Regions from separate parts of the Vibrio sp. 2433-A1 genome, predicted to be linked through region 3. Evidence: predicted binding sites of a transcription regulator. Region 3 holds the regulator's gene; each other region holds the start of a gene.
What was found. The regulator PurR, encoded in region 3, represses purine synthesis genes. The targets are predictions, from matches to a motif close to TNANGNAAACGTTTNCNTNA.
Positions count from the first base shown of each region.

Region 1: the regulator PurR is predicted to act here: its motif matches at 7,273-7,292, upstream of ACU01J_RS10905 (phosphoribosylaminoimidazolesuccinocarboxamide synthase).
Region 2: the regulator PurR is predicted to act here: its motif matches at 9,355-9,374, upstream of glyA (serine hydroxymethyltransferase).

Region 1 covers NZ_JBRESC010000009.1:50,313-61,138, forward strand. Annotated here, with positions in the region: gene ACU01J_RS10880 (methyl-accepting chemotaxis protein) at 1-1,865, shown strand, start outside; gene ACU01J_RS10885 (YjjI family glycine radical enzyme) at 2,019-3,560, shown strand; gene ACU01J_RS10890 (YjjW family glycine radical enzyme activase) at 3,567-4,445, shown strand; gene ACU01J_RS10895 (LysR family transcriptional regulator) at 4,442-5,350, opposite strand; gene ACU01J_RS10900 (EF-hand domain-containing protein) at 5,479-6,015, shown strand; gene ACU01J_RS10905 (phosphoribosylaminoimidazolesuccinocarboxamide synthase) at 6,075-7,178, opposite strand; gene ACU01J_RS10910 (SulA-like leucine-rich domain-containing protein) at 7,390-7,785, opposite strand; gene ACU01J_RS10915 (glycerophosphodiester phosphodiesterase) at 8,056-8,757, opposite strand; gene ACU01J_RS10920 (DMT family transporter) at 8,899-9,786, shown strand; gene ACU01J_RS10925 (MBL fold metallo-hydrolase) at 9,876-10,655, shown strand; gene ACU01J_RS10930 (response regulator transcription factor) at 10,751-10,826, shown strand, end outside.
Region 2 covers NZ_JBRESC010000001.1:429,426-440,251, forward strand. Annotated here, with positions in the region: gene rlmH (23S rRNA (pseudouridine(1915)-N(3))-methyltransferase RlmH) at 1-42, shown strand, start outside; gene mrdA (penicillin-binding protein 2) at 49-1,947, shown strand; gene rodA (rod shape-determining protein RodA) at 1,937-3,058, shown strand; gene ACU01J_RS02035 (septal ring lytic transglycosylase RlpA family protein) at 3,059-3,841, shown strand; gene ACU01J_RS02040 (serine hydrolase) at 3,931-5,109, shown strand; gene ybeD (DUF493 family protein YbeD) at 5,261-5,539, shown strand; gene lipB (lipoyl(octanoyl) transferase LipB) at 5,719-6,366, shown strand; gene lipA (lipoyl synthase) at 6,396-7,361, shown strand; gene ACU01J_RS02060 (hypothetical protein) at 7,494-7,820, shown strand; gene glyA (serine hydroxymethyltransferase) at 8,026-9,276, opposite strand; gene ACU01J_RS02070 (YitT family protein) at 9,643-10,242, shown strand; gene vexH (vibriobactin export RND transporter permease subunit VexH) at 10,447-10,826, opposite strand, start outside.
Region 3 covers NZ_JBRESC010000005.1:186,904-197,729, forward strand. Annotated here, with positions in the region: gene torR (two-component system response regulator TorR) at 1-467, opposite strand, end outside; gene torD (molecular chaperone TorD) at 704-1,351, shown strand; gene purR (HTH-type transcriptional repressor PurR) at 1,563-2,570, shown strand; cyclic di-GMP riboswitch class I at 2,715-2,802, shown strand; gene ACU01J_RS07365 (TfoX/Sxy family DNA transformation protein) at 2,937-3,530, shown strand; gene ACU01J_RS07370 (TVP38/TMEM64 family protein) at 3,674-4,366, shown strand; gene ACU01J_RS07375 (putative signal transducing protein) at 4,366-4,671, shown strand; gene ACU01J_RS07380 (alpha/beta fold hydrolase) at 4,681-5,484, opposite strand; gene glgA (glycogen synthase GlgA) at 5,635-7,095, opposite strand; gene glgC (glucose-1-phosphate adenylyltransferase) at 7,085-8,302, opposite strand; gene ACU01J_RS07395 (diguanylate cyclase domain-containing protein) at 8,651-10,345, opposite strand; gene topA (type I DNA topoisomerase) at 10,541-10,826, opposite strand, start outside.

The sequences.
Region 1 (10,826 bases), on a different contig from region 3:
AGAAACTGATCGGCGCAAGCTTACTTGCGGTGGTGCTAATGGCAAGCGCGTTAACTTGGCTAGCGGCTGACCAACTTTTCCAACAAACACGCAATGGTGTTTACGCTCGTGCAGAGAGTTTAGCAAATGCGGCATCTGAGGGCATTTCTGACTGGATTGATATCCGTAAAGATATCGCAGCAGCATTTAATGACTACAGTGAAGAGACGGATGTCGTTCCATTCCTTCAACAAGCACGTAAAGCTGGTGGTTTCGATGATATTTTTTTAGGTACGCCAGAAGGGGGGATGTATCGCTCTCATCCTGAACGCAATCGTGCCGATTATGATCCTCGTACACGCCCTTGGTACATAAACGCGAATAAAGCGGGTAAGCAAATTGTAACGCCAGCATATAAAGATGCGATCACAAATGCGGTGCTAGTGACAATTGCTGAACCAATTCGCCACAATGGTAAGCTCGTTGGTGTCGTAGGTGCAGATGTATTGATTGACCAGCTTATCAACGATGTAATCAATCTCGATGTAGGTGATAACGCCCACGCAATGCTGATTGATACACAAGATGGTACGTTCTTAGCTCACCATGATTCGGCTCTTTTACTAAAGCCTGTTAATACTTTATCTAAAAAGTTGAATCTAAGTGCGATTCAAAATGCGGCGAATACTGGTTCGATAGAAACCATCGAACAGGCTGGTAAAGAAAAGCTGTATTTCTTTAGTAAAATTGAGGGTACTGACTGGATTTTCGGTATCGAAATGGATCGTGCGACAGAAGAAGCGGCTCATACTGAGCTTCTACAAAGCCTTATCATTACTGCTATCGTAATTACTTTAATCGTTATAGCGGTTGTTTCTTGGTTGGTTAACTTCCTGTTCCGTGACTTAGTAAGGGTGTCTGACGCTCTAGAAGAAATTGCATCAGGTGAAGGCGATCTAACCCAACGACTAGAACCGCGTAGTGATGATGAAGTGGGTCAGTTGGCGACAAACTTCAATACCTTCGTGGGTAATATGCACGAGATGGTATCGAAACTCAGTATGGTTTCTGCCTCTTTATCTGAGCAGTCAAAACGAACGGCTCAACAAGCTGAAGAGCGCAGTACGCGTATTCGTTTACAGCAAGACGAAATCAATATGGTGGCAACTGCAATCAACGAGATGGCAGCGGCGACTCAAGAAATCGCAGGCAACGCAGATAACACCGCTCAGAACTCTTCTGAAGCTGTGACAGCGTGTGTGCATGGCGGTGAGCAAGTGGTGCAAACTCAAAGCTCTATTCAAAACTTAGCGACGGAAGTACAAGTGGCGACTGAAGTCATTCAAGAGCTGGAAGTTCACGGAAATAGCATCAACACAATTCTTTCTACGATCCAAGACATCGCAGAGCAAACGAACTTGCTTGCCCTTAACGCAGCAATCGAAGCGGCGCGTGCTGGTGAGCAAGGGCGTGGCTTTGCTGTAGTTGCAGATGAAGTTCGTGTATTAAGTCAGCGTACTCATGCCTCTACGCAAGAGATTCAACAGATGATTGAAACTTTGCAGGGTACTACGGGTAAGGCGGTAAGCATCATGGGCGATAGCCGTCAGCTCGCAGATACCAGTGTCACTGACGCGGATTCAGCTGCTGTGAGCCTAACGCAAATTCAAACGGCTGTTGAGCGTATCAGCGACATGGCAACTCAGATTGCATCTGCTGCAGAAGAACAAGCATCGGTAACATCTGAAATCACTCGTAATACCGTGGGCATTCGTGATGTTTCAAATGAGTTGGCTGATGAAGCGCATGATGCCGCAGATCAAGCAGCTAAGCTGTCAGAGCTTTCTCATGAACTAGAGCAAGAGATTCAACGCTTTAAGCTATAAATTGGTATTAACTTAAATGAATAAAAAGCCTCGATTTATCGAGGCTTTTTCTTATTCGGATATTTCCAAAATGGAAATTACAACTGAACATAATTTCAATCGTGGACATGGGTGGCATTAGCTAAAATCCTTAAAAACAAGAAGGAAAACCACATGTCTGACAGCCACACTGCTTTTCAACAGCGCGTATCAAAAATTGTTACCGATGCGACCTTATCTCCTAAACAGAAAAACCAATTTCTAGCGTTAGAGGCAGAAGCGAGCTTGCCTTACATGCAGGTATCGAAAGATGTCGCCGAGGCGATGGAAGAGGGGGTGTTATGTGACATGTTTGAAGGACATGCTCCATTTAAGCCTCGCTATGTTTTGCCTGATTACTCTAAATTTCTTATGCAAGGTTCGGCGTACCTTGAGCTTGAGGCGGCAACAGATTTTGACGATGCGCTAAACCTATTAACTATCATCTACCACCATGTGCCTTCAGTGACCAATATTCCTGTTTACTTGGGACAACTGGATGATGTGCTGTTGCCCTATGTCGGTGACCTCGATGAACAGCAAATCTATACCAAGTTGAAGCGATTTTGGATCATGCTGGATCGCACCTTGCCTGATGCGTTCATGCACGTGAATATTGGTCCAACTGACAACGTTATTTGCCGAACTATCTTGCGCGTTGATGCCGAGCTTAAACAGATCGCGCCAAACCTCACCTTTATGTACGACCCTGAAGTCACGCCTGATGATTTGTTAAGACAAGCGACGAGTAATATTTGTGAATGTAGTAAGCCTCATATTGCTAACTACCCGATGCACGCGATGGCGTATGGTGATAAACAGTTTGGTATTGTGAGCTGTTATAACTCACTACCTTTAGCGGGTGGCTCAAATACGCTTGTGCGTATGAACCTTAAAAAGGTCGCTGCTCACGCCAAAGATGGCAATCATTTCCTTGACCATGTTTTACCTCATTACAGTCAGTTAATGGCGGACTTGATGGACGCGCGTAGTACGCATTTGCACGAAGAGTCTAACTTCTTTAAAGGCTTCTTAACCACAGAAGGATTGATTGAAGAGAGCCGCTTTGCGCCTATGTTTGGTATCTATGGCATGGCAGAAGCGGTCAATACTCTACTAGAAAAAGAGGGTAAACAAGGTAAGTACGGGCACAGTGAAGAAGCGAATCGACTGGCGCTAGCCATTTCGGAAAAGCTTGCTCACTTAGTTGATACAACGCCAGTGAAATACGGCTTAGATGGTAAAGCGCTGCTTCATGCACAAGGTGGGATCAGCCTAGACGAAGACGTGACACCTGGTGTGCGTATACCTTATGGAACAGAGCCTGATCCAGTGACCTACGTACAAGCAACTGCTCAGCAGCATAAATACTACACCTCGGGAATCAGCGATATTCTGACCATCGATGAGACGGTGAAATCAAACCCAGAAGCGATGTTTAACTTGTGCAAAGGCGCGATCAATCAAGGTTATCGTGAGTTTACGGCGAACGTGGCATCGAACGACTTAGTCCGTGTAACGGGTTATATGATTAAACTCTCTGATATCAATAAGTTTGAACAAGAGGGCTCGCGCAAGAACACGACCTTCCTAGGTGCTGAAGCTGCAAAAAACACTGGGATTTTAGATCGAGCACCGCGTGTTGTGAGTATGGAATCCTCACCGGTTTACGAATAGAAACAGATGACCATGGAGCAAGAAAAACAGGCTAAAGTGAGCCGAATTCTCAACTTTTCCTGTGTAGATGGACCAGGCAATCGTCTGGTCATCTTTCTCCAAGGGTGCAATTTTAACTGCCTGAATTGCCACAATCCTCATACGATCAATCACTGTAATCACTGCGGAGATTGTGTCGAATCATGCCCAAGTAATGCATTAAGTATTAATGAAAAGGGGAAGGTAATTTGGGATTCATTTGCCTGTACAAACTGCGATAAATGCATCGAGATATGCGGTAATAAATCGAGCCCTAAGATAAGCCACTATACGGTGTCTAAAATGATGGAGGTGATAAAGCGTCACCGCATGTTTATCAGCGGCATAACGGTTTCCGGCGGTGAGGCAACATTACAATTACCATTTATTATTCAACTATTTGAAGCAATAAAGTCGGATATAAGCCTTAAACACCTGACTTGCTTTATTGATAGCAATGGTGACTTATCTGCTACAGGTTGGGAGCGCGTGAGCCATGTGCTTGATGGTGCAATGATCGACCTGAAATCTTGGCAGCGCGAGACTCATCAATGGCTGGTGGGTAAAGACAATCATAGAGTCATCGAATCGGTAAAACATCTCGCTAACCTAGGTAAACTACACGAGCTGCGTTTACTGCACATTCCAGGGAAAAGCGATCTCGACAGTGAAGCAGTCAGCATCATTAAACTGATACGGTCGCTACCTAAAGAGGTTGTGATTCGTTTGAATGCATTTCAACATCATGGGGTTGTGGGCGAAGCACTCGGATGGGACAAGTGCTCAGAACAAGAGATGAATCGATTCTATGCTCTATTGTCAGAAGGTGTAGAGCACAAGATTCAACTGCCGACGGTTTATACTTAATCTGCCCACTGTTGATACAGCCACTGCAGTGCAGGATCGTTCAAGCTGGCTTGATTCCACACTAAGCTATAGCCAACTTTGCCATATTCAAAAGGCAGTGGTTTACTCACCAATCCCTTTGCTTGTCTTGATTGCTCTGCCCATTTTTTAGAGCAAGTCAGCAGGTAGTCACTTTGATGACACATTATGGCAGCAGCACCAAAGTCGGCGAGAGAAATAACCACGTTACGCGGACCGTGTTGTTGAGTCAGATTCTGTTCGAAATAAGGCTCAGATAAGTCTTTATCTAAGATACCAATATGCTGATAGGCGAGATAGTCCTCAATGGAGAGTTGGCTATCAGCGAGGGGATGATCTTTGGACATTAAACAGATCATCTCATCGGATATAATCTGCCTCCACATCAAATCTCTACTACGAGTAGGAGGCTGACTGATATCGTGAGGTAATATCATAAAGTCGATTTGACCTCTGATCAGTGCGTCAAAGCTGGCTTGCTCTTTGGCGTAAACCTTAATTCCACGTGACGCGCTAAGTTGCTGAGATATTACGGCAATTTTATCTGTAAACAGTTCAAAAGTACTTTCTCGCATCGACAGAGAAATCTCGCCAGTGTAATGACCCGGTTGGAACTCCCCCTGATGAAGAATGCCATTCATACTTGATAGAATCTTATGTACCTCGGCGCCGATGCTAAGTGCAAACGCAGTAGGAACTAACTGCCCGCCATCTCGATAAAAAAGTGCATCATTCATCTGTTCACGTAACTGCCCGAGCGTCTTGCTGATACTCGATGGAGTGACACACAATATGCTGGCTGTCGTTGTAACACTATGAGTGCTGAGTAGAACGTGGAATGCAGTTAAATGCTTCAAACTGATACGTGAAAGGGCAAGGTAATCCATACAAGTCACGGAGTTAGGAGTAACTCGCTATTTATAACCTTATCGTGCGTGGAATGGTAGGAATTTATCAATGTCAATGTGGTGAATTCAGTGAGCTACACTATTAGTACGGACGAGGAGGAGCTGCAATGAACAGATTAATGACACTTCTAATGGCAGGCTTAGCGATGATTACAGTGCATAGCTACGCGGAAGAAGAAGTTGACGAAGACAATAATCGAACCAAAACGACACCGAGCATTGAGGAAATGGATACAGATGGTGATGGGCTCATCTCTGCTGAAGAGTTCGCTGTGTTCCGCCTTGGCGTAGAAGGTGGGGTGGATGAAGACAGTGAAGAGGGAGAAACAGAGACGGAAAATGACAGCGGTTTAAGTGCATTTGCATCCTTTGATAAGGATAAAGATGGTTTTGTTACCGAAGAAGAGCTCGCGGCGCATGCGAAGTACTCTAATCCTGGTAACGGTACCGGTGAGTTAAAAACCAGTAAGCAAGAAGCACGCGAAGCGAAAGCAGCAAGTCGTACCGAAAGTAGTAGCTCAAGCAACCAAAGTAGCAGTAAAGGGAATAGTGGAAACAAAGGGAATAGCGGTAATAAAGGAAACAGTGGCAATCGTGGCGGAGGGAACAGCGGCGGAAGCAATAAAGGTGGCAAAGACAAATAGGCTAAGTAACAAAAAACGCGCTCTATTTGATAGGAGCGCGTTGGTTTTATAATAGCAGATTAATCAATCAGTCCGTATTCTTTACTTAGAATATCTACAATTTCTTGCTTTGGATTATCACTCAACTTGATTGGTTGGCCTGTGATTTTCTCTGCAATACCGATGTAGGTGCGTGAGATATCTTGAAGTGCTTCCAGAGGCAACGCATTGTCTCGTGCTAGTGCTTCCCGTTCATCCATACGTTCCTTGTTGAGCAAGATATCTGGGTCAGGGAAGTGGTTAAGCAAGAACTGACGGAAGCCTTCTTTTGAGTTTTCAACAATTTTGCCTGCTTCATACTCTTTCTCATCCCAAATACGCGATGAGTCTGGCGTACCGACTTCATCCATATAGATGAGTTTTTCGTTACCAGCTGCGTCATGCACGTAGCCAAACTCAAACTTGGTATCTACAAAGATTTGATCAACTTGCGCAAGCGCATCACTAATCACTACGAAGCCTTCACGAAGCAGCTTCTCGTACAATGCGATGTCTTCGGCTTTAGAAAAGTTAAATGAAGCAAAGTTATCTTCGATGTTTTGACGAGTAATGTTGACATCATCCGCTTCAGGTACACCAGGGATATTTTTCAAAATGCCCTTGGTAGAAGGAGTCATCAATAGTTCTGGAAGTGCTTTGTCTTTTTCTAATCCTTCAGGTAACTGAATACCACAAAATTCACGTTCGCCTTTCTCGTATGCGCGCCACATCGAACCGGTAATGTATTGACGACAAATTGCTTCGATCATGATTGGTTTGGCTTTTTGAACAATCCAAACGAACGGGTGAGGGATGTCTAGAATGTGGCTATCAGCAAGACCACTATCTTTAAATAGCTTAAACCAGTGGTTAGAGATAGCGTTGAGTGCAGCACCTTTACCCGGTACGCCTTTAAGGCCACCTTCAGCATGCCAAATACAATCAAATGCAGAGATACGATCACTGATCACCATGATAGCAAGCGGGGCGTCCGGTGCTACGTCGTAGCCTTTTTCTTTAATTAGGCGTTTGCTGTCTTCTTCTGTTAGCCAGTAAACAGAGCGAACTTTGCCACTGTGAACGGGTTTATCAGTACGAATTGGAAGATCATCATTTACGGCAAGAACTTGGTCAGCGAGACTCATCTAGACATTCCTATCTTAAAGCAACGTGGAAATTATCATTAGAGATAATGGATTTGAGTCGCATGATACCAGAACTATTTGTGGCTACCAGAGAAAAAGCAAACGTTTGCTTATTTTTTTGCTTATCGCTTAAAGTTCGCTTGATGATCAGCCAAAAAAGAAAACCCCCTCGCAGGGAGGGGGTAAAAGGCAGTGACTATCGTTGAGCTTGTTAGTGGTACTGGTTAACTCTGCCCTCAACGAAGAAGACTTCACACTGAAATTGTGCGGCTAAACTGCGTAGCAAACTTTGTTCAACAGCCGCGATATTGGTTGATGCGACTACAGCACTCGCATTACCTGATTGAATCGCTTTTTTGACAATCTCAAACTCACTCTGTGTATGAGAAGGTTTCATCTGAATGATTTTTTGGCAGCTAATATGCGACGCTGCAAACTGGTCGTAATTAGGGCGAGGGCACTCAGAGGTGAATAAAATCCACTGGCTCTGACCTGACAGTCCAGCGAGACGATGTAACGTAGAATGGTCAATGTTCATTGGCTGAGTCGGTTGAGCAAGAACATTAAACTTAGAGAATGCGCGAGCTGTGTGTTGTGCCTGAATCATAATAACTGTTCCTTTGTACATGCTGTATGTCTATACAGTAGTTATTTTTGCATTTATGATCAAGTGTTTTTTGGATGTTTTTTCATCGAAAACTTATGTGTGCGGGGATGGATTTGTTTGTAAGTTAATGATTTGTAATGTAAATTTACGTCTTGGTTCTGGCGTGGGAAATTGCGAGAAAAACAAGAAATGTGATAAGGCGCACGTGATTTTATACAGTGTTATACAGTTGTCCTGTACAACACTGTATGGAGAGGATGAGTAGGGTACTTAAAAGAAACGCTCTGGGTAATCGCTAAAGATGGCGTCTAACCCTTGTATATGTTGCAGAGAATTAGGGTTATTCACAGTATAACACCATACCTGATAGCCTTGCTGTTTAAGCTGTGAGATCTGTTTGGTGGTTACCCACTGATAGTTCAGGTTACAGCTAAATGCAGAGACCTCAGCCAATAGTTTTTTATTTGCAGGTTTTAAGCGTTCACAGAGCACCCCCAAACGAACTGAAGGTAGCATCTTATGTAGATGTCTGATGACGCGATGACTAAAACTAGATAGTACAAATTGATCTTCGCGAATCGGGGATGACTCTAAAGTTTGCTTCAGCAATTGACACACAGATTTAGCACAATGCTTATCGACTTTAATCTCGATGTTTAATTTTAATTGATTGCCTATGGCAAACTGCAAAAGCTCGTCGAGGGTTAAGAGTGTCTGGTGTTCGATGCCGTGCTTAAAGCGGGCAGCAAAATTCAGCTGCTTGAGTTGCTCTAGGGTAAGCTCATCTACTCTTCCGTTGCCATTAGAGCAACGGTCGATAGTGTGGTCGTGACAAACCACCAAATGGTTGTCTAATGTCGGTTGAACGTCGACTTCAACCCAATCTAGGCCAAGTGTTACAGCTTCTTGAATACTGGTTAACGTGTTTTCGGGAAAGCGTCCTGCTACGCCTCGGTGCCCAACAATAATCATAGTGAAATTCGATAGAATAGTCGTGCTACATAGAGTACCCCTAAATGAGAATTTTGAGTAGATAAGTCGTAGCTATTCGCTGATGAATCTGACACTATCGGCTCATAAATTATAAAATAATTACAATAAAGAGACTCGACTTTGAACGCTGAAAATAAAGCGGCTTGGATACTCGTTGCAACGACTGCATTGGCAGGACTTGGGTGGATTTTCTCAAAAGAAACCATTCAAGGGTTACCGCCTTTTGGTTTTGTCGGGTTGCGCTTTTTAGTTGCCTCAATCTGCTTATTCCCCTTCTGTTTTAAGCAAGTTCGTCTACTGACGCTTCAACGACTATCGCAGGTCGTCGGAGGAGGGATGATCCTTGCATTTGCGTTGCTTAGCTGGGTACATGCGATTTCGATCAGTAAAACCTTGGGTGAGGGGGCGTTCATCGTCAGCTTATCCATGATTTTCGTGCCAATCATTGCTTGGTTACTCTATAAAGAAAGACCTAAACGCGCGTTTTGGATTTCAATGCCTATCGCAGTCTGTGGCTTGGCGATGTTGTCTTTAACCGATGGCTGGAACAGTTCAGCAGGCCAGATATGGTTTTTAGCCAATGCTTGTCTACTTGCGCTTCATTTTAATGTGAACAGTAAACTGGCCCAAAAGATCCCGGTGCTCTTGCTGACGGCGATTCAGCTATGTGTTACCGGCGTTATTGCCTTAATAACTTCAGCAATATTTGAAACGATACCAACACACGTTGAAGCATCTATATGGGGGTGGTTTGCACTGAGTGCTTTGCTCGCAACCAGTTTAAGGTATGTGATGCAAACGCTAGGGCAGAAGGGGTGTAACCCAGGCAATGCTGCTCTTATCATGCTGCTTGAACCTATTTGGACCGTCATTTTAAGCATCCTTTGGTATGGGGAGCAGCTTTCCAGAAATAAATTGATTGGTTGTAGCTTGATCTTGTTGGCGCTTATTTTTTACCGCACTGACGGTAAGCTACTGAAATTCGTCAAACGACCAGAACCACAATAAACCTTGTTCACATATTAGAGTGATTACTCTTTCTAAAGCAGTATCACCTTGTTATCGTTTTTGTAAATTAAATGTTAACAGGGTGAGCTGTGAAACTTCATGCCATTGACGGATATATCCAAACCATCTATCTAGCGGAGTACTCCGACAAGTTAATGCTTCTTGATGGAGCTTCCCGAGCAGACATTTCATACATCGAACAATTCATCACCCATGAGTTGCAGCGGCCGTTTTCGGATTTGTCAGTAGTGGTTGTTACTCATATGCACCCGGACCACGCAGGCGCTGCTCATAAGCTTAGAAGTCTAACTGGCTGCAAGATTGTCTCAGCGAAGCGAGATTCTCACTGGTATGGAGGAGTTGACGGTTTTGTCATGCACTTAACTGATATAGCCCTCGCTTGTTGGGTTGCTAACAGAAAAAGAAAGCCAAAGCGAAATTTGTGGTATTCACGTAAGTTACGCCCGGATATTCAGTTGTCGGACGGTCAATGCATCCCTGATTTCGAAGACTGGAAAGTAATAGAAACGCCGGGGCACACCGACCGTGACTTATCACTTCATCATGAAAAGCAGAGCATCCTTTACGTCGCAGATCTGATGGTTGAGGTAAAAAAGCAGCTTGTTTCACCATTTCCTGTCTTTCATCCTAATCAATACAAAGCATCCATTAAGCGCGTATATAACCTTGAACCTGATGTATTGTTAGTGGCTCATGGTGGAAAAGTGCAGTTTACCAGCGAGGTGTTTCAGCATTTACTCAGTACAGCACCACGCACGCCAAGCACTCATTGGAGAGCAACAAAAGTTAAACTACGCAGTCTGCTAGGAGCAGTAATGTGGCGAAAGCTAATGATCAAAAACAAATAACGGTCAGTTAGGCTGGAGATTCTATCGTTTCTTGATTGTGTTTACTGTGCTTCAAGATTAGAATGCGAACCTTTTTCAATTGTACTGTTATTCTCATGTCCAGAGTGCTAGTTGTCGATGACGATATTGAATTGTGTGAACTTCTTACAGATGTGTTGCAAGCCGAAGGCT
Region 2 (10,826 bases), on a different contig from region 3:
GCGTGGAGCATTACCGCTAACCACCCGTATCACCGAGAATAACAATAGATGTTACGAAAGCGTACCCAGATAAGGGATTACCATGAGGAAGCGCGACTATTCAAGAGTCGCGCTATTGTCGCTTTCATTGGTATCGTTACTATGATGGGGCTTCTGGTTACCAACTTATACCATATCCAGATCAACCAATATCAAGATTACAAAACTCGCTCTAACGATAATCGAATCAAAGTCGTTCCTATCGCACCAAACCGTGGTTTGATTTACGATCGCAACGGCAATCTATTAGCTGAAAACCGTCCGGTGTTCAGTCTTGAAATCACACCTGAAAAAGTCAAAGACATGGATGACACCATCCAACGTCTACAACAAATCCTAGAGATTACCCCTGAACAAGTTGAGCGTTTTAAGAAAGAGCGTCGTCAAACACGTCGCTTTAAGTCAGTTCCTATTCTGACTCAGCTTACTCAAGATCAGGCTGCAAAGTTTTCAGTTAATCAATACAAATTCCCCGGCGTGTCGGTAAACGCAGCTTTAAAGCGTCACTACCCTTATGGAGAGGTTCTCACGCACGTGGTTGGCTACGTATCACGAATCAATGATCGTGATATGCAGAGACTTATCCGAGAAGAAAAAGACGCCAACTACCAAGCCACTCGTGACATCGGTAAGCTGGGTATTGAGCGCTACTATGAAGACCTTTTGCACGGTACAGCAGGTTATCAAGAAGTCGAAGTTAATAGCCGTGGACGTGTTATTCGCACTTTAAAGTATGTACCACCGGTGCCAGGAAAAGACATTGTTCTTAATCTTGATATTGAATTACAGCTCTATATTCATAAGTTACTTGATGGACGCCGTGGTAGTGCAGTGGTTTTAGACCCTCATGATAACGGCGTTCTGGCCATGGTATCGAGCCCTAGCTATGATCCAAACCCATTTGTACATGGCATTTCGGGCACAGCGTATCGAGCATTACTCAATGACAAAAATCGTCCTTTAGTTAACCGAGCAACACTAGGGATCTATCCTCCTGCATCAACCATAAAACCATTTATGGCAGTGGCGGCACTACAAGAAGGGGTAATCACACCCTATACCACTCGCAATGACCCTGGTTACTGGAAAATTCCAAATTCAAAAACGCGTCCATTTCGTGACTGGTTAGCATGGGGACACGGTAAGGTTAATATTGTTAAAGCGATTGAAGAGTCAGTAGATACTTTCTTCTATCAAATCGCTTATGACATGGGTATTGACCGAATTTCTCGCTGGATGATGATGTTTGGTTTTGGTGATTATACTGGCATTGATATTCACGAAGAGAGTAAGGCGAATATGCCAACTCGTAGCTGGAAGATGGCTCGTCACCGTGTACCTTGGTATCAAGGTGATACTATCCCTGTGGGCATCGGACAGGGCTATTGGACCGCAACTCCAATGCAAATCGCCAAAGCGACTTCTGTATTAGTGAATAACGGTAAACGCATTGCCCCTCACCTTTTACGCGCAACGATTATCAACGGTGAGCGATTCGAAAAGCGAGAGTTGTCAGGTCTTGAAACTTATACTCACCCTCCAATTGAAGGGGTAAATGAGAAATTTTGGGATATTGCCATCGAAGGAATGCGACTTGTTAACTATGGCAAAAAAGGAACAGCTCGCAGAGCTTTCTACAATACGGAATATATCAGTGCAGGCAAATCAGGGACGGCACAAGTATTTGGCCTGGCCGAAGATGAAAAATATAACGCAGATGAAGTCGCTGAACATTTACGAGATCATGCGTTATTTACTGGCTTTGCGCCATTAGAAGATCCAAAAATCATAGTTACCGTAGTGCTCGAAAATGCGGGAGGAGGATCAACCCATGGTGGCCCCGTTGTGCGCAAAGTGTTTGATCATGTATTAATAGAAAATAAAGAGACTGAACATAATGGATCTTGATCCGTCAACAGGCCAAAATCGCGCTCTATTTGAGCGCTTCCATATAGACTTACCATTGCTGCTTGGCATTCTTGCATTAATGGGCTTTGGTCTCGTGGTGATGTACAGTGCGAGCGGACAAAGTCTGGCGATGATGGATCGTCAAGCGATGCGCATGGGCCTGTCGCTTGGTATAATGCTGCTTTTAGCGCAAATCCCTCCACGTACTTATGAAGCCTTAGCACCACTGATGTTTGTTAGCGGTGTTGTGTTACTGCTTGGGGTACTTTTCTTTGGTGAAGCCTCCAAAGGTGCGCAGCGTTGGCTGAATTTAGGTTTTATCCGCTTTCAGCCGTCGGAACTATTAAAGCTGGCGGTTCCACTGATGATCGCTCGCTATATTGGTAAGCGCCCACTACCACCGACATTTCAAACTCTCGTGATGTCACTCGTCATGGTGTTTGTACCAACCATCTTGATCGCTAAGCAGCCTGACTTAGGCACCTCAATCCTTATCGCAGCTTCAGGTATCTTTGTTATTTTCCTTGCCGGCATTAGCTGGAAGATCATCTTTGCCGCAGCGTGCGGTCTAGGTGCATTTCTACCAATCCTATGGTTCTTCTTGATGCGTGAGTATCAAAAAGTCAGGGTAAGAACCCTGTTCAACCCAGAGTCCGATCCGCTTGGCGCTGGCTATCACATTATTCAAAGTAAAATCGCGATTGGTTCCGGTGGTATCTCTGGCAAAGGCTGGCTGCAAGGCACCCAATCTCAGCTTGAGTTCTTACCTGAGCGACATACTGACTTTATCTTCGCGGTAATCGCTGAAGAATGGGGACTGATAGGCATCTTACTGCTACTCAGCCTGTATTTATTTATCATTGGCCGAGGTTTAGTATTAGCGAGTAAAGCGCAAACCGCTTTTGGCCGAATGATGGCAGGAAGTATCGTATTGAGCTTCTTCGTCTATGTGTTCGTAAATATTGGCATGGTAAGCGGCATCTTACCGGTAGTTGGTGTTCCTCTACCTCTTATCAGTTATGGCGGTACATCAATGGTTACCCTAATGGCCGGCTTTGGCATTCTAATGTCAATTCATACCCACAGAAAAGCATTCTCTAAGGCAATATAAATGATAAACAAGCAGCTACTGCTCCCTACACTTCTGGCTAGCTTTGTGCTGGCTGGGTGTTCTTCATCCCCATCAAAGCGTTATTCGATTGATGATGATATTGCCCCTGATGCACCGATCAGTGTTGACCATATAGAAGATGCAACACCGCAATATGAACCTTATAGTTTAGGTGGCAACAGCAATTATACTCTGCGTGGTGAGAGCTATACCATCATCAAAGATCCTAAAGGGTTTAAGCAAGAGGGTCTGGCATCTTGGTACGGTAAGAAGTTTCATGGTCATTTAACATCCAACGGTGAAATCTATGACATGTACTCGATGACAGCAGCGCATAAAGAGCTACCAATCCCTAGCTATGTTAAAGTCACCAATAAGGACAATGGAAAAACCACTGTGGTTCGAATTAACGATCGTGGTCCTTTCCATCCTGGTCGCATTATTGATTTGAGCTACGCTGCAGCATTGAAGCTTGATATCATCCGCACCGGAACCGCTAACGTAGCAATTGAAGTCATCTCCGTCGATAAGCCTACCCAAGCACACAAACAAGAAGCTCTGCCAATGTTCGTTGTACAAGTGGCTTCATCAAAACATCAAGATCGCGTTGAAACTTTAGCGCAAGACTTGAGTCAAAAGCTATCGGTGAAGAGCTATGTAAACTCTACTAACGATATTCACCGTGTGTTTTTAGGTCCGTTTAACGACTATATGCTGACCCAAAAAGCACTAGAGCAAGTAAAAGAGCTGGGTTATACCAGCGCTTTCATAAAATCCCACTAGTCCTCAATCCAGTGTACTTAATTACTACACTGGCTTGAGTGATTGATTCTGTTAAGATATGGACAGTTTTAGATAAACCTGTAGTTACTATGAAAAATACATCACTATTAAAATCAGCGTTAGTGTCATCAATTGCGCTTTCTGCAACTTTCGCAGCGTCTGTTTTCGCTTCACCAATGGTTGTTCCTGACGCTCCGCAAATCGCTGCGAAAGGTTACGTTCTTATGGACTTCCATTCTGGTAAAGTTTTGGCAGAGAAAGAAATGAACACCAAACTTTCTCCTGCAAGTCTTACCAAAATGATGACCAGTTACGTGATTGGCCAAGAGATAAAACGTGGCAACATTTCACCCCAAGATGAGGTAACGGTCAGTAAAAACGCTTGGGCAAAGAACTTCCCTGACTCATCAAAGATGTTCATTGAGGTCGGCACAACGGTAAAAGTGGACGACCTAAACCACGGCATTATCATTCAATCAGGTAACGATGCTTGTGTTGCGATGGCTGAACATATCGCAGGTTCTGAGGACGCGTTCGTCGATCTTATGAATGCATGGGCTGACTCTATTGGCATGAAAAACAGTCACTTTGCAAACGTGCACGGTTTAGATAACCCTGACTTGTTCTCTACACCTTACGATATGGCTCTACTTGGCAGAGCCCTGATACGTGATGTACCCGATGAGTACCGCATATACTCACAAAAGAAATTCACCTATAACGGCATCACCCAGTACAACCGTAACGGTTTACTTTGGGATAAGAGCATGAACGTTGATGGTATTAAAACAGGCCACACCAGTGGTGCAGGCTTCAACTTAGTGAGCTCAGCAACTGAAGGGCAAATGCGCTTAGTTGCGGTTGTAATGGGCACAAAGAATGCGAATGCTCGTAAGTCTGAAAGCAAAAAGCTACTTAGCTACGGCTTCCGCTTCTTCGAAACAGTGGCTCCGCATAAAGCAGGCGAAACCTTTGTAAAAGAAAAGATCTGGATGGGTAACAAAGATACTGTTGCTCTGGGTCTTGACCAAGATACCTACGTAACACTACCTCGTGGCCAAGCGAAAAACCTAACGGCTAGCTTTGTACTTGAAAAAGAGTTAGAAGCCCCAATTAAGAAGGGAGATGTAGTTGGTAAGCTATACTATCAACTAGAAGGTGAAGATATTGCAGAGTACCCACTTCTAGCACTAGAAGACGTAGAGCAAGGCAGCCTATTTAGCCGCCTATGGGATTACATTGTAATGCTGTTTAAAAGCTTCCTGTAATTTCGGGATATAGCTGATAAGAAGCCGCCTAGTGCGGCTTTTTTAATTGTATTGATAACAGTCAGCCGCGAATCACGATACCTTGAGATCCTTTTCGATAGGCATTACTATTCCGCGCTACAAACAACGACTTTCAACTTGGAGTTCCAACATGCTGAACATTAACTCAGACGCTAAACTGAAAGACCTGCTTGAGTTCCCTTGTTCTTTTACTTACAAGGTTATGGGCTACGCAAAGCCTGAACTGCCAGAGAAGGTTTTAGAAGTGATCCAACGCCATGCTCCAGGTGATTACAGCCCAACAGTTAAGCCAAGCGCTAAGGGTAATTATCACTCGGTGTCAGTGAACATCACTGCTACTTCAATCGACCAGGTTGAGACCCTATACAAAGAATTGGGTGAGATCGACATCGTACGCATGGTCCTATAATTTAATTTTAATCTATCAAATTATTTTGAAAGCAGCGAAAGCTGCTTTCTTTTTAGATATCAAATAGATAAATATCCTACAGAAACTCTAGGGTTAAAAATGTGTTACTGGCATATAGTTCGATAGCCAGAAGCAGTTTATAATCCGTTTACTTTATTAATCGACGATGGAACAGCGGAATGCAAAACAAGCTTGTGGTGAAACATCTCGGCAGACAAGATTACGAGCCAATTTGGCGCGCAATGCATGACTTCACCGATAACAGAACGGATGAAACCGCCGATGAGGTTTGGCTCGTTGAACACAACCCCGTTTTCACTCAAGGACAAGCAGGTAAAGCAGAACACTTACTAAACCCTGGTGATATTCCAGTGGTACAAAGTGACCGCGGTGGTCAAGTGACTTACCATGGGCCAGGTCAGCTAGTCGCATATTTCCTGATAAACCTTCGTCGAAAAAAAATTGGTGTACGAGATCTCGTCACGCATATCGAGAATCTCGTAATTAACACGCTAAAGACATACAATATCGACTCTGCAGCACGCCCAGATGCACCGGGTGTTTATGTAGATGGCAAAAAAATCTGTTCCTTAGGTTTGCGAATCCGTAAAGGATGTTCGTTCCATGGTTTAGCATTAAATGTAAATATGGACTTATCACCATTCCACCGCATCAATCCTTGTGGTTATGCTGGAATGGAAATGGTTCAAGTGAGTCAGCTTGGTGGTCCAAATGACATCATCGAGGTCGAACACAAGCTAGTCGAAGAACTGGTGGCTCTACTCGGTTATGACCACGTTGAATCCACAACATTAGCCAGCCAATAAGACAAACAGTAACGAGAAGTAAGAGAAGCATGAGTAAACCAATCCAAATGGAAAAAGGCGTTAAATACCGCGACGCTGACAAAATGGCACTGATTCCAGTAAAGAACATGCCAACAGAGCAAAAAGAAGTTCTTCGTAAACCTGAATGGATGAAGATCAAGCTCCCAGCGGACAGCCAACGTATCCAAGACATTAAGTCGGCTATGCGTAAAAATAACCTCCACTCTGTTTGTGAAGAGGCTTCATGTCCAAACCTAGCGGAATGTTTTAACCACGGTACCGCTACGTTTATGATCCTTGGTGCAATTTGTACTCGCCGCTGCCCATTCTGTGACGTTGCCCATGGCCGCCCTCTTACTCCTGAAGCGGATGAACCGAAAAAACTAGCTAAAACCATCCAAGATATGAAGCTTAAGTATGTCGTTATTACGTCAGTTGACCGTGACGACCTACGCGATGGCGGCGCGCAACACTTTGCTGATTGTAACCGCGAGATCCGTGCTCTTAACCCGAACATTAGAATTGAAACTCTTGTCCCTGACTTCCGTGGCCGTATGGATGTTGCGTTGGATCTAATGAAAGACAATCCACCAGATGTATTTAACCACAACCTAGAGACGGCACCGCGCCTATACCGTAAGGCTCGCCCAGGGGCGAACTACAAGTGGTCACTACAACTGCTACAGAAATTCAAAGAACAGCACCCTGATATCCCAACAAAGTCTGGTGTTATGATGGGTCTTGGCGAAACAAAAGAAGAGATCATCCAAGTTCTGAAAGACCTTCGCGAACATGGTGTTACCATGCTGACACTAGGCCAGTACTTAGCTCCGAGCCGTCACCACTTACCAGTAGAGCGTTATGTTCCGCCTTCTGAGTTTGATGAGCTTAAAGAGATCGCACTTGAGCTAGGCTTTACTCATGCAGCTTGTGGCCCATTCGTACGTTCTTCTTACCACGCTGACCTTCAAGCGCAAGGTGTAGAAGTAAGCTAAACGTTTATTAAACGAATAAAAGGCTGGCTAAATATGTCAGCCTTTTTTAATTTCTATTGAATGAACAACTACTCTTATATAGGCTTACCTAACTAGTTATAAGCACAAGATAAAATCACCTAAGGATTTATTATGAAGAGATTAGGATTAGTCGCAATTGCGCTGGCGACACTTACTGCTGGCTGCGCTTCAAATACAAAGCAAGACAACTTTCGTGAAGCCTCTTTTGAGCTTTGTAATACCGATGTTTCTCTTTATTCAGTTAGTGATGATGAGCGTGTACGCATTGTTTGTGCCGATGGCTCTAAGTTCTCCCTCAACAGCGAAGAAACGCTAGCAACAATGCGTGATATTAACTTCGACTACTGTGATGGTGAAGGTTTAGGTAAGTTTAGTGAAAGCAGTAAGTACTATTCATTTAAGTGTAAGTCAGGCACATTAATCAGCCTGCCTAAGTAAACGAGTTTCGAGTTTCGAGATTCCCTACTCGCTCCTTCGTCGCTCTATGGAATGACTGAATCTCAGAATTTAAAAAAGCCCCATCAAATGATGAGGCTTCAATTCATTTTCAACTGAATGGTTTCTAGTTCAAGGAAAAGGCGCGGAGTTTACGATAGTAAATGAGCACCTTTGACGCAGAAATAGAACCATTCAGGCAGAAAAATTACGCGTAAACAGGTAGACGCTTACAGATATCGAGCACTTTTGCTTTCGTTGCTTCGATAACTTCCTCGTTGCCGATGTTATCTAGCACGTCACACATCCAGTTCGCTAGCTCTTTCGCATCTTCTTCAGTGAAACCGCGACGAGTAATTGCTGGAGAACCTACACGGATACCAGACGTAACGAATGGGCTACGTGGGTCGTTCGGTACTGAGTTCTTATTTACCGTGATGTTTGCTGCACCTAGTGCTGCATCTGCATCTTTACCTGTGATGTCTTTGTCGATTAGGTCAACTAGGAAAAGGTGGTTTTCAGTACCGTTAGAAACGATTTTGTAACCGCGCTCTTGGAACTGAGCAACCATCGCTTTTGCATTTTTAACTACGCGAGCTTGGTAAGCTTTGAATTCAGGTTCCATTGCTTCTTTGAACGCTACTGCTTTACCAGCAATAACGTGCATAAGAGGACCACCTTGACCACCAGGGAATACCGCTGAGTTCAGCTTTTTGTACATCTCTTCACCCGCATTAGACAGGATAAGACCACCACGTGGACCTGCTAGCGTTTTGTGAGTCGTTGTCGTTACAACGTGAGCATGTGGTACTGGTGTTGGGTATTCGCCAGCAGCGATTAGACCCGCTACGTGAGCCATATCAACAAATAGCCAAGCGCCTGCTTTGTCTGCGATTTCACGCATGCGAGCCCAATCAACGATTTGCGAGTATGCAGAGAAACCGCCGATGATCATCTTCGGCTTGTGCTCAAGCGCAAGTTGTTCCATCTCGTCGTAGTTGATTTGGCCTGCTTCGTCGATACCGTAAGGGATAACGTTGTAGTGCTTACCAGAGAAGTTTACTGGAGAGCCGTGAGTCAGGTGACCACCGTGCGCTAGGCTCATACCTAGAACCGTATCGCCTGGGTTCAGTAGTGCCATGTAAACAGCGCTGTTAGCTTGAGAACCAGAATGTGGCTGTACGTTGGCGTACTCACAACCAAATAGCTGACATGCACGGTCGATAGCCAGAGCTTCTGCTTTGTCAACGTACTCACAACCACCGTAGTAGCGCTTGCCTGGGTAACCTTCAGCGTACTTGTTTGTTAGCTGAGAACCTTGAGCTTCCATTACACGTGGGCTGGTGTAGTTTTCAGAAGCGATAAGTTCAATGTGTTCTTCCTGGCGAAGAGTTTCTTCTTGGATTGCTGCGAACAGTTCCGCATCGTAATCTGCGATGTTCATATCACGCTTTAGCATCTGTATCTCCTGACTCAGATTAAGACTTAAAAATTGCAAAAAAACTGATTTTTGACCTCAATACCGACGTTTCTCACCTGACGCAAACGTTTGCATTAAGCTAATGACGCGCATTTTACATAATTTGATCTAGGTCATAAAGAGAAAAATTCATTTTTTCTCATGCAGTTTTTTCATAATGCTTTACGAAGAATATCATGATGACCTTTTCACCAAGTGTTTACTTAGCAAAGTGTCAATTTCGTCCTTTACACTCCGTAAAACGATAATTACATAGGTTTACCTCAAATTTCGCTCTCAAGCTACCGAAATCCTTCATTTTTAAATAGTATGCTCGCCATTATTTACTAGTTAAATTTCAAATTGATGGAAAAACACTCAAGAAAAGAAGATTGGATCGCAATTTTAACTGGCACCTTCTTAGTTGCTCAGGGCGTCTTCTTTTTACAATCAGCGTCGCTACTGACGGGTGGTACCACAGGCTTAGCTCTATTGGCGAGTCAATTCGTACCTCTCTCTTTTGGTGTGCTTTATTTTGCTGCTAACTGCCCTTTTTACCTTTTAGCATGGAAACGCTTTGGTTCTCGCTTTGCTTTTAACAGTGCAATTTCAGGCGCTTTAGTGTCAATCTTTGCTGATCACCTTTATTTAGTCATCAGTTTAGACAGCATCAACGCCGTTTATTGTGCCGTAGCAGGTGGATTACTGATGGGCTTAGGTATGTTGATCCTATTCCGCCACCGTTCAAGCTTGGGCGGTTTCAATGTCTTATGTCTATTCATTCAGGACAAGTTTGGAATTTCGGTGGGCAAATCTCAACTCGCGATCGACTTTGTTATCTTGGTTGCTTCATTCTTCTTCGTTTCGCCTGAAGTGATTGGTCTATCTATCCTTGGTGCTATCGCTCTAAACCTAGTGCTAGCGATGAACCATAAGCCGACCCGCTATAGTGTAAATTACGGCTAACAAAGAGCAGAACAAAAAAGAGGGTTGACGCGAAAACGTCAACCCTCTTTAGTTTGAGTAAATAAATTCGTCATCCTCAATAGTGAGGGATGAACGAGTTGGGGATCTCTTAAAGCAAATCAAATACTCGATGAGATTCCCTACTCGCTCCTTCGTCGCTCTATGGAATGACAGTTTCCTAGAGCAAAGCCTGTTCCCGCCTGCTTAATTAAGGTCTCCGTGTGAGGCACGAGCCTTCACATCATGACTAAGCTCTTTGTTTAGCTCGGCTTCGACATGACCCGGTGATTGAGTAGATGCTGAAATCAAACGATACATCGCAGGGATAACAAACAAGGTCACCAAGGTCGCAAAGGCCATACCGAAGAAGATTACCGTACCGACAGCAACTCGGCTTTCATAACCGGCACCTGTCGACATAATCAACGGAATCGCACCTGCCAATGTAGTAAACGCTGTCATCATAATTGGGCGAAGACGACGGGCAGACGCATCGACAATCGCTTTTTCAAACTCGATACCACGGTCACGCAGTTGGTTAGCAAACTCGACAATCAAAATACCATTCTTGGTTACCATACCAA
Region 3 (10,826 bases):
CGGCTCAAAGCGCGACGTTGAACGTCAAACGTCCAATCACCGAAGCGAACCATATTTTCGTTCGCCTTGCCTCCCTCGACGTTTCCTGTAGAGTTACGCGCAGCAGAAATTCGCCACAGCAAATTTTTAACTCGAACCAGTAGCTCGCGCAATTCAAAAGGTTTAGTGACATAATCGTCCGCGCCCATTTCGAGGCCAACAATTTTATCTATGCTATCCGTGCGTCCTGTTACCAGGATAATTCCAATGTCGGACTGACTGCGAAGTTCTCGAGTTAACATTAAACCATCTTCACCAGGTAGGTTAATGTCCAACATCACCAAATCAATCGCATTACTTTGTAGCATGTTGCGCATTTGCTCGCCACTTTCCGCTTCACTGACGTTGTAACCTTCATTTTGAAAGTAACCCACCAGCTTACTGCGAGTAACTGCGTCATCTTCTACAACTAGTACGTGATAACTCATCTACACCACTTAATTTACATTGGGATTTGCTCTTTCTATTATTCTATTCATATATAGTAACATTTCTAGTACTTATCACTTTAAAAGCTAGAAAGGTGATTTTTTATTGATTCAAGACAAAACCTTTCCGTGCATTAATATCTTCGAATATTTGCTTTTATCTTGTCATATAAGTGGTTACCGCTGTTCATTTTTATTGGTTACAATAGCGATAATTATTTGGGGAGTAACACCTAATGCAAGAAATCAAAGCATTCAATGAAAAACGCGCTGAAATCTACTGGTGGCTGTCGAGCCTTTTCGCTAAAGAGCTAACTGAAGAGAACATAACACAATATCATTCGCCAGAGATCCGTTCGTTCCTTACCGGCTTGGGTGAGAACGAACAACTCAAGCCGTCAATCAACCGTATTACTGATGCTCTAAACCGTCTTATGGACCGTGAAGACGCACAACTTGAGCTAGCGGCTGATTTTTGTGACCTTTTCTTAAAGTCAGATAAAGACTCTGCCTTACCATACGCGTCAATGTATATCGGTAAGTCTGGTCTATTAAATGATACACCAGCCAAAGAGATGGAAGAGTTGATGGCTGAGCATAGTGTTGAGGTAGACAAAAACCTGAATGAACCTGCAGATCACATTGCGATTGAACTCGATTTCTTAGGTAACTTGATCATCCGCTCAAATGACGCAGAAGACGAAGCTAAGATTGAAGAAGCTTTTGCTGTTCAGGAACAGTTCATTCGTCAACACCTGCTAAGCTGGACGCCACAGTTCTCAGAAAAGTGTCAGAAGTTTGATGAGTTCGGTTTCTACTCGGCAATCAGCGCATTCGCTACTGCCTTCCTTGCTTTAGATCGCAGCTATCTGTTAGGCGAATAAAGACAACATTGTGACCTCCGGCAGGTTGCTTTCGTGTTTTTTTGTTTGCTCTTAAGAGTTTTGCGGTCTAAAATTGTGACCGCAAACGATAAAAACAAACGAATCAAATACAAACCGCTAAATAGAGCGGTTTTTGTGTTTCTGATACTTTCTGCTTAGGTATTCTAAACTGAATATAATTCCGCGGCAGTCATCGACAGGACAGAACCTTATGGCCACTATAAAAGACGTTGCTCGCCTAGCTGGTGTATCAACGACAACTGTGTCACATGTAATCAATAAAACGCGCTTTGTTGCTGAAGCTACGCAAGAAAAAGTAATGGAAGCAGTAACAGAACTAAACTACGCACCAAGTGCGGTTGCACGTAGCCTAAAGTGTAATACCACGCGCACGATTGGTATGCTGGTGACTCAGTCCACAAACCTTTTCTTCTCTGAGGTCATTGATGGTGTAGAGAGTTACTGTTACCGCCAAGGCTATACGCTGATCTTATGTAATACGGGCGGTATTTATGAGAAGCAACGCGACTACATTCGCATGCTAGCTGAAAAGCGCGTAGACGGTATTTTGGTCATGTGTTCAGACTTAACTGAAGAACTGAGCGAAATGCTAGATCGCCACAAAGACATCCCGAAAGTGGTTATGGATTGGGGGCCAGAGAGCTCTCAAGCCGATAAGATCATCGATAACTCGGAAGAAGGTGGCTATTTAGCAACTAAATACCTAATTGACCGTGGTCATACCGATATTGCCTGCCTAAGCGGACACTTTGAGAAAGCAGCGTGTCAGGAACGTATTCGTGGCTTTAAACGTGCGATGAACGAAGCAAACCTTCCAGTCAAAGAAGATTGGATTTTAGAAGGTAACTTCGAGTGTGATACTGCAGTTCTAGCTGCAGACCAGATCGCAGCAATGGACAATAAGCCAAGCGCAATCTTCTGTTTCAATGACACTATGGCTCTAGGGCTAATGAGTCGCCTACAGCAGAAAGGCATTCGCATTCCAGAAGATATGTCGGTAATTGGTTACGACAATATCGAGCTTGCGGAGTACTTCTCACCACCATTGACCACGGTTCACCAGCCAAAACGCCGTGTAGGTAAAAACGCATTCGAGATTCTACTAGAGCGCATTAAAGACAAAGAGCACGAAAAGCGTATCTTTGAAATGCACCCAGAGATCGTTGAGCGAAATACCGTACAAAATATTAAGAAATAACTTATTTGACATACACTTAGCTGGGTTGCTTTCATTGGCTAAGTGTATGAACCAAACCTATTTACTGAACCAAGATCACACTTATCCCATTCAAATGTGATGCCCAGCCCAAAATCCATTTATCCTTATTGTTGTTCGATTATGCCACGAACAGGGCAAACCATTTCGAAAGGATGGGACGCAAAGCCTCCGGCCTTCAACAAGTTAATTGTTTGGTAGCGGGGTTGCCGATGGTAAATATGCACACATGTCATATTGTAATTGCTAGCAATCGTATGACACTAGACTGACAACAAGCCTGCATAATTTTGCTACTCTCTCGGACCTGAATTGGTGGCGTATACATATACACCGAGAATACACAGCATGGATAAACCAATACTAAAAGACTCAATGCGACTATTTGAGCCGTTAGGCTTAATCAAGTCCCGCTCAATGTTTGGTGGCTTCGGTATTTTTGCCGACGACACTATGTTTGCATTAGTCGTCAATGATAAGTTGCACGTTAGGGCAGACGACGTACTTGCAAAGCAATTTAAATCTCTTAGCTTAGAACCTTACGTTTACAAAAAGCGCGGCTTTCCTGTCGTCACCAAATACTTTGCTCTAAGCGATGATTGGTTTAAGAATAAGGATAATACGCTTGAGATTGCCCAAGCTGCGCTAACTGCAGCGAACAGCGAAAAGAAACAGCAAGCGAAAGCTAAACCGAATCGCCTTAAAGATCTGCCGAACTTAAGGCTGGCTACGGAACGTATGCTGAAGAAAGCCGGTATTGATAGCGTTGAGAATCTCGAAGAAACAGGTGCAGTAAACGCATTTAAAGCGATTCAGTCTTCGCATTCTGCTGAAGTTAACGTCGAATTGCTTTGGGCGCTAGAAGGCGCAATTAACGGCACACATTGGTCAGTGATCCCTCATAGGCGACGTGAAGAGTTACTCAACCAATTAAATCATTAATCGGCAACACATTTTCCTTTCCCTTTTTAAAAAGTCAGCCGTTGTGCTGATTTTTTTTGTTTGTTGAAATTTACTGCTTGCTTTCCCTGTCTAGTCTATTAACACTTTGTATTAATCGGCCATGATTCTTGATGGAGCAGCACATGAATAAAAAAATCATACTTGGCGTTATCTTTGTATCACTTATCATTCTGTTAGGTGTGAACTTTGGCCAGTATCTCACGCTAGAAAACGCAAAAGCACAGCAAGCTGAACTTGCGGCCTTTATCTCAGAGAACTTTGTTGTTGCGGTAGTTACCTATTTCTTAGCCTATGTTGCGATTACCGCATTCTCTATACCAGGAGCGGCTGTCGTCACTTTATTAGGTGGTGCTCTTTTCGGTTTTTCAACCGGGTTACTTATCGTTTCATTTGCTAGTGCGATTGGTGCCACGCTAGCCTTTTTAAGCAGTCGATTTTTACTACGTGATTGGGTGCAGGGTAAGTTTGGCGAAAAGCTCTCTGCTATCAATAACGGTGTTAAAAAAGATGGCGCTTTCTACCTGTTTTCACTGCGCCTAATCCCAGTGTTCCCATTTTTCTTAATCAACTTGTTAATGGGGCTTACCCCAATTTCAACCGCTAGATACTACGTGGTGAGTCAAGTTGGTATGCTACCGGGTACTGCGGTATACATCAACGCAGGCACTCAGCTTGCGCAAATTGACTCGCTCTCTGGTATTGCCTCACCGACTGTTTTAGCGTCGTTTGCTCTGCTCGGCTTATTCCCAGTTGTCGCTAAGTGGATCATGGCTAAAGTAAGAACTGAGCCATCTGCATCTAATGGGAATGTTTGATGAAAGTATTTTCAGCCACCACACCTACCGAAGCTCACATCGTCTGTGAGCTTCTCAAGTATCAATACATTGATTGTGAAGTCCGTGGTGAAGGTATCTTTGGCTTACAAGGGGAAATCCCGTTTGGAGAAAGCAGCGAACCGTACATTTGGCTGTTTGATCAACGAGACAGTGAAAAAGCATCTGAGATCATTAAAGAGTTTCAGTCAGAACAAGGCAAGCAAGACTGGTACTGTGATAAGTGCAGAGAACAAAACGAAGGTCAGTTTGGTGCCTGCTGGCAATGTGGCAGCCTAGCACCGTAATTAAGTAGACTACTTAGTGCCAATTTGCTGTTGGATAAAAGCAATTGAGTGCTGGTTGAACTCATCTGGGCGCTCAACGTTACACACATGACCACAATTTTCAATCTCACGCAGTTGACTATCACTGTGCGCCGCAACCATTTCTTTCACCGGCTGAATGAACATGTAGTCCCTATCCCCCATTAAGTAGAGCGTCGGAATTGGCAACTCTCTGTCTTTGAAGTAACGCATTAACGGATTAACTTCAGCGGTGAGAATAAACCAACGCTTAAACTCTTTCTGGCAGAGCTTCTTGGCTTCACGGATAAACAGGTGTCGAGACTCTTTCTGAGCACGTTGTGGCATGACGATATACGCAAATAAGCGGTATAACCACATGTAAGGGACAATATGCTTGCACATGTTGCCCAACCTTACCAAAACCTGCGAACGGGTATTCAAGCGAGTTACAGCGCCACCTAGCACCATAGACTTAACACGATCTGCAGAAAGCTCAGCAACATTGCGAACAATAATGGTACCAAGCGACATACCGACAAAGTGAGCAGAGCGGATTTTTAAGTGGTCGAGTACTTTAAGAATATCAACGGTCACCGCTTTAAAGGTATAGCGATTAGCGATCAACTCTTTGAGTAGTTGATTCGATTTACCATGTCCACGCAAATCAATCAGCAGCAAGTTAAAGTGCTGCTTATATGCCTTAATTTGTTTAAACCAAATTGACGAGCTGCCCCCAGCACCATGCACGAACACCACCCATTCATCGCTGGCAGGGTGCGCAAAGGTTTTGTGAAACAGTAAAGACTCGCTCATAGTGAATTGAATTGTGCTCTAAATTTAGATTGGTTAGGAGAGTACCATAAACATAGGAGGAAAGAAGTCGGAACACATCATTTCTTGTTTAAGATTGTGTATATATGCTGCAAAAAGAGACAAAAAAGGCGCTGTTGAGCGCCTTTTCTACTAACGGTTAAGAGCGATGTGATAAAGCTCTAGATACTCATCCGCCGCCTTGTTCCAACAGAAGTTTTGCCCCATAGCATGCAACTGCACACGTTTAACCTCATTAGGTTGCTGAGCGTAGAGCAACAATGATCTTTGCAGAACATTTAGCAATGCATTTGGCTCAGGTTTGTCAAAGACAAAACCCGTCGCGTTTTGCGGGTCAGCGTCGTAATCATTCACACTGTCACGTAAACCACCTACTCCACGTACAATCGGCAAAGTACCGTAAGCCATGCTGTAGATTTGATTTAAACCACATGGTTCAAATTCTGACGGCATAATAAAGAAGTCAGCACCAGCTTCCACAAGGTGCGCGAGTTCGTTACTGTACGCTTCGACAAAAGCAAACTTATCACTGTGTTTAGCCGCAATTTCTTTTAGCTGAGAAGCTAAGACGGGATCACCAGTACCTACGATCACGACTTGAACATCATGTTTCAGAAAATCTGAAAGAATCGGTAATAGATAGTGAATACCTTTTTGATTCGTCAGACGACATACCATGCCATAGACCGCAACATCTTCAGTTTGCAACCCAACACGCTGTTGCAGTTCTTTCTTACATGCCTTCTTACCACGCACCATGCTCTGGCGATTGGCTTTGTAATTAGCAGGTAATAGAGAATCCGTTTGCGGGTTCCAAGCAGAATAGTCACAACCGTTGAGTATACCAACAAGATCGTCAGCGCGTTGCTGAAACTCAGCAGCCATACCATGACTACCAAGCTCAGTTTTTAGCTCTTCTGCGTAGGTCGGACTCACAGCATTGATCTTATCGGCGTTAAGCACACCAGCACGCAACATAGTCACATGCGTAGGGCTAACGGCGGCATCTGGTGCGTAACGAGTATGCAATTCAGGAAGTACCTGTAACTCGTCATAGCTAAAGACTCCCTTAAATACCGCATTATGGATAGAGAGAACACTTTTCGTCTCAGAAAAGAATTCATCATTACCATAGCGATACTTGAGCAGATAAGGCACAAATCCCGTATGCCAATCATTAGCATGTACGATCTCAGGCTGAAAACCTAATTTTGGTAACATATCGAGACAAGCAGCGCTAAAAAAAGCAAAACGTTCGCCATTGTCGGCATACGCTTGGTTGTTCTCCGCGTACATCTCTGGTCGATCGTAATATTGCGGACAATCAATCGCGTAAACGGGTACGCCTGCGACCTCAAGCTGCTTAACCGTATACTCCGTATGAGGCCAGTACTCTAAATTTGTTTCTAATAACGTAACTGCTTCATCTAAACCCGCCATCTTTTGGTAAGCAGGTAAGGTAATACGAACATCTTGTTGAAGAGTGCGAAGCGCTTCAGGAAGTGCCTTGGCTACATCAGCCAAGCCACCACTTTTGATCAAGCCTTCAACTTCCGATGCTACAAAGAGAATAGATAAATTCTTAGTAGCCAATTCTAGCTCCTTTAGGAATAACTACGATACCATCGTCCGAAACGTGGTAATGCTTTTTGTCTTCCGTTAGGTTAACACCAATCTGTGTACCTGGGGCAATATCGGCATTTTTATCTACGATTACACGGCGTAATACACAGCCTTCACCAACCTTCACATCGCCTAGCAGAATACTTTCGCTGATGTCACATGCTGATGCGATATTACTGCGGAAACCTAATACTGATTTTTCAATACGCGAACCTCGAACATAGCTGCCGCTACACACGAAACTATCAATGATTTGGACGCGTCCGTTGTCAGAGTCGGTGAACGTGGCCGGTGGTAGTGGCGGATAATACGTATGCAGTGGCCATTTACGGTTGTAGAGAGAGAATGGCGCATCTTTTTTAAGCAAATCCATATGCGCTTGCCAATATGCGTCAATAGTACCTACATCGCGCCAGTACACTTCTTCTTTTTCGCCGGTAATACGGTTGGTACTGAAGTCATACACAAAAACATCACCACGCGGGAACATTTTAGGAATGATGTCTTTGCCAAAATCGTGTGAAGAGTCCGGATTGTCAGCGTCTTCGATGAGCTCAGCAAACAGAGCCTGCGCTTCAAATACATAGTTACCCATTGAAACAAGTGCATGCTCTGGATCACCTGGAATGGATTTAGGGTTAACCGGCTTTTCTTCAAAACCGACCATTCTGCCGTCTTCGTCTACTTCAATAACGCCAAACTGCGATGCTTCAGACAAAGGCATACGTAGCGCTGAAACCGTCAGTGATGCTTCTTTTTCGCTATGGAAGTCCAACATCTGCTTAATGTCCATTTTGTAGATGTGGTCAGAACCAAAAATACAAACTTGATCAGGCTCTGATAACTCCATAAAGCGTAGGTTTTGATAAATCGCGTCTGCGGTACCTTCATACCAGCGTTTGCCTGTACGCATTTGGGCCGGGATTGGGTCGATGAATCGGTCTGTGATTCCGCTGATGTTCCAGCCTTTTTTCATGTGATGAAACAGCGATTGAGACTTAAATTGCGTCAATACGTAAATACGCATTAAATCCGCATTAACGAAGTTATTCAAAGCAAAGTCAATCAAGCGGTAGCTGCCACCAAAAGGTACCGAGGGTTTACTGCGAGATTCCGTTAGTGGACGTAGGCGTGAGCCTTCTCCACCAGCAAGGATCATTCCCAAAACTCCAGCCATGTATTTCTCTCCATTTTATTTTTTATATGTGACGGATCAGGTATTGGGAGATCCATCAAAATTCCTAGTATTCGCACCGCTCCATGCAGGCGTAATACGCAGCGATAGCGACATCACAAACTCTACTGAGTGAGGTAAGCCAACTCAGCCCTTTGTGCAAACAGTTTATTATAACTTATCGTATTTCAAGAAGATTACAATTTAAAATATGCTGTACACTCAAGCTCACACTTATTACTTTTTATCGTCCTGAGACAGCTCACACTATCCCAGTTGAAAGAAACATAGGCTTAACATCTCCCACACATTAATGTGAGCGCCGATAGCTGTTATAAAAGGGCGTGTCAATTAGGCAGATTTCTTTTCTAAGGTGTGAGCGTGGATATAAATGGCCCCTTCTTGCTGAGACTTGGCGATATACAAAGAACTGTCGGTTAAAGCGAGTGCTTGCTGCATAGACATATCAGGATTAATCAGTGTCCCCCCTATCGCTAAGTCACCCACATAACGAGTATCCGTACCCGGAATCATTGGGTGCTCATCGACATACTCTTGAATGCGGCTCGCCACTTGTTGCAGCGTTTCGTATTGGCCGCTTCTAATTAGTAACAAAAATTCGTCATCAGCCCAACGCGCAGCAATATCATACTCACGGATCGCCTGCTGCAGGGCATCTGCGACCATCTGAAGTGACTGACTGTAAGCCTCACTCGTACTGTCATCTTTAATCGCTTTTGAAATCCCTGCATCTATCCAAATTAGTCCAAATTGATAGTGCTCACGGTTAGCTCGAGACAGTTCAAGTCTTAGCTCTCGCTCTAACCCCCGCTTATTGTATAACTGGGTCACGACATCAAACACGGTAAGTTTGTCCAACGCTTTGGTGCGTGAAGCCACCATGCTATCTACACCATGTCGATTTCGGCGCAACTCTTCTTCGAGTTTATCTAGGTATTTATCGAAAGGATTCGATTGATAATCTTGCCTAGAGGGCTGCACTCTGGCGAGAAAAGCAAGTCGCTGCTCGCGGTACTCTGTGGGGACAATCCAATGCTTAACCAAATAGACGTAAGTGATTAAAGCGAATAACCCTGTCAGTAACACCAAAGGGAAATAGAGATAGGTAGATAACCAGTTTGGGACCATTTCATCGATGCTGACAAAGGTGAGCTCGTACCAACCAAGCTCCTCAATATAGTGAATGGCGACAACCGCTCTGCCCAATCCCTGTTGAACCATCAGCACTTCAGACTCTTGACCCATTTTTTGTCTTTTCATCAAGGTTTCGAGCGCTTGGTATTCTTGCTTATCGATGATGACGTCACTCAAACGAGGCTTCAAATTCGTCGAGTCCCTCAACGGGTACCCGACCTCTTCCCCGTCAAAAGAAAGCTGAATGCGACGCCTTGAATCAACAAAAATGGTTCGTAACGCTGAGGAGTGGTGGTTGGTCAATTGCTGAAAAAGTGCAGAGACCTCAATGCCTGTTCCGAGAATACCTAAGAACTGGCCATCTTTAATGATGCTTTGATTTATCCAAACGCGGGTCAAACTTAGATGAGCATCGGTGGCTATATTGACAGATAAGTCGGTGAGGCTCTCCTTTTGTTCAAAATACCAAGTATCGTACACCGCTGCGGGATCAAGGTAATGGCGAAAGAAAGTCTCACTGCGAACGGTTTTTACGTCATTGAAGTGATAGGCAAGATTTTGATCAAGGGCGATAAAAAAGTTTTTCGATTTAAGCTGCCAGCGGTAGTGTTCCAATGTATCTTCTGCCACAGCACGATACACATCATCATCACTATGAAAGCCCCATGAAGTAATATTGGGGTGACTAGAAAGCTGATTGACTAATTCAACTTCTTTAATGATAGGCCTTAGAAGGGTTTCTGCATCATAGCGAGCAGACACCTGCGCATATTTCCACAGCAAGTCCGCAACGATTTCATCGATGACTTGCTTAGAAACAGTGTATGCCGCAGCGACGAATGTCACACTGCTCATCACTATCAACAACAGTAACTTCAGTCTCTGCGTCATGATGCCCTTCCATAGTTCATTTAGATCAATAGAATCCAGACAACACATTGTCAAAACTGATATTAATTATCTTTAAATTAGCGGTGATTAAAATACGATTACTGAGACTAGATCTCATTTGTATGAAAACCGATGATCATTCGGCACATAAAAAAAGCAGCCATATTGGCTGCTTTTTGATTCCGATTTGCTGCTCTATTTCTTCGCTTTCGCAGGCTTCTTACGCTTATCGGTAATTTCCCATTTACCTTCTACATACAAGGCTGTGTAACCTGAAGGTTTACCATCTACTTCTGAGCGCACGTAATTCTCTTTTGATTTACGGCTAAAGCGAACAACCATAGGTAAACCATCTGGGTCTTTAACTGGCGCATCAGCCAGGTAATGGAATTTCGATGAAATACGGTCCTTAAATCGAACCAATTCTTCGACTAGAGGCGCACGAGTTTCACGCGATTTAGGGAAAGTACTTGCCGCCAGG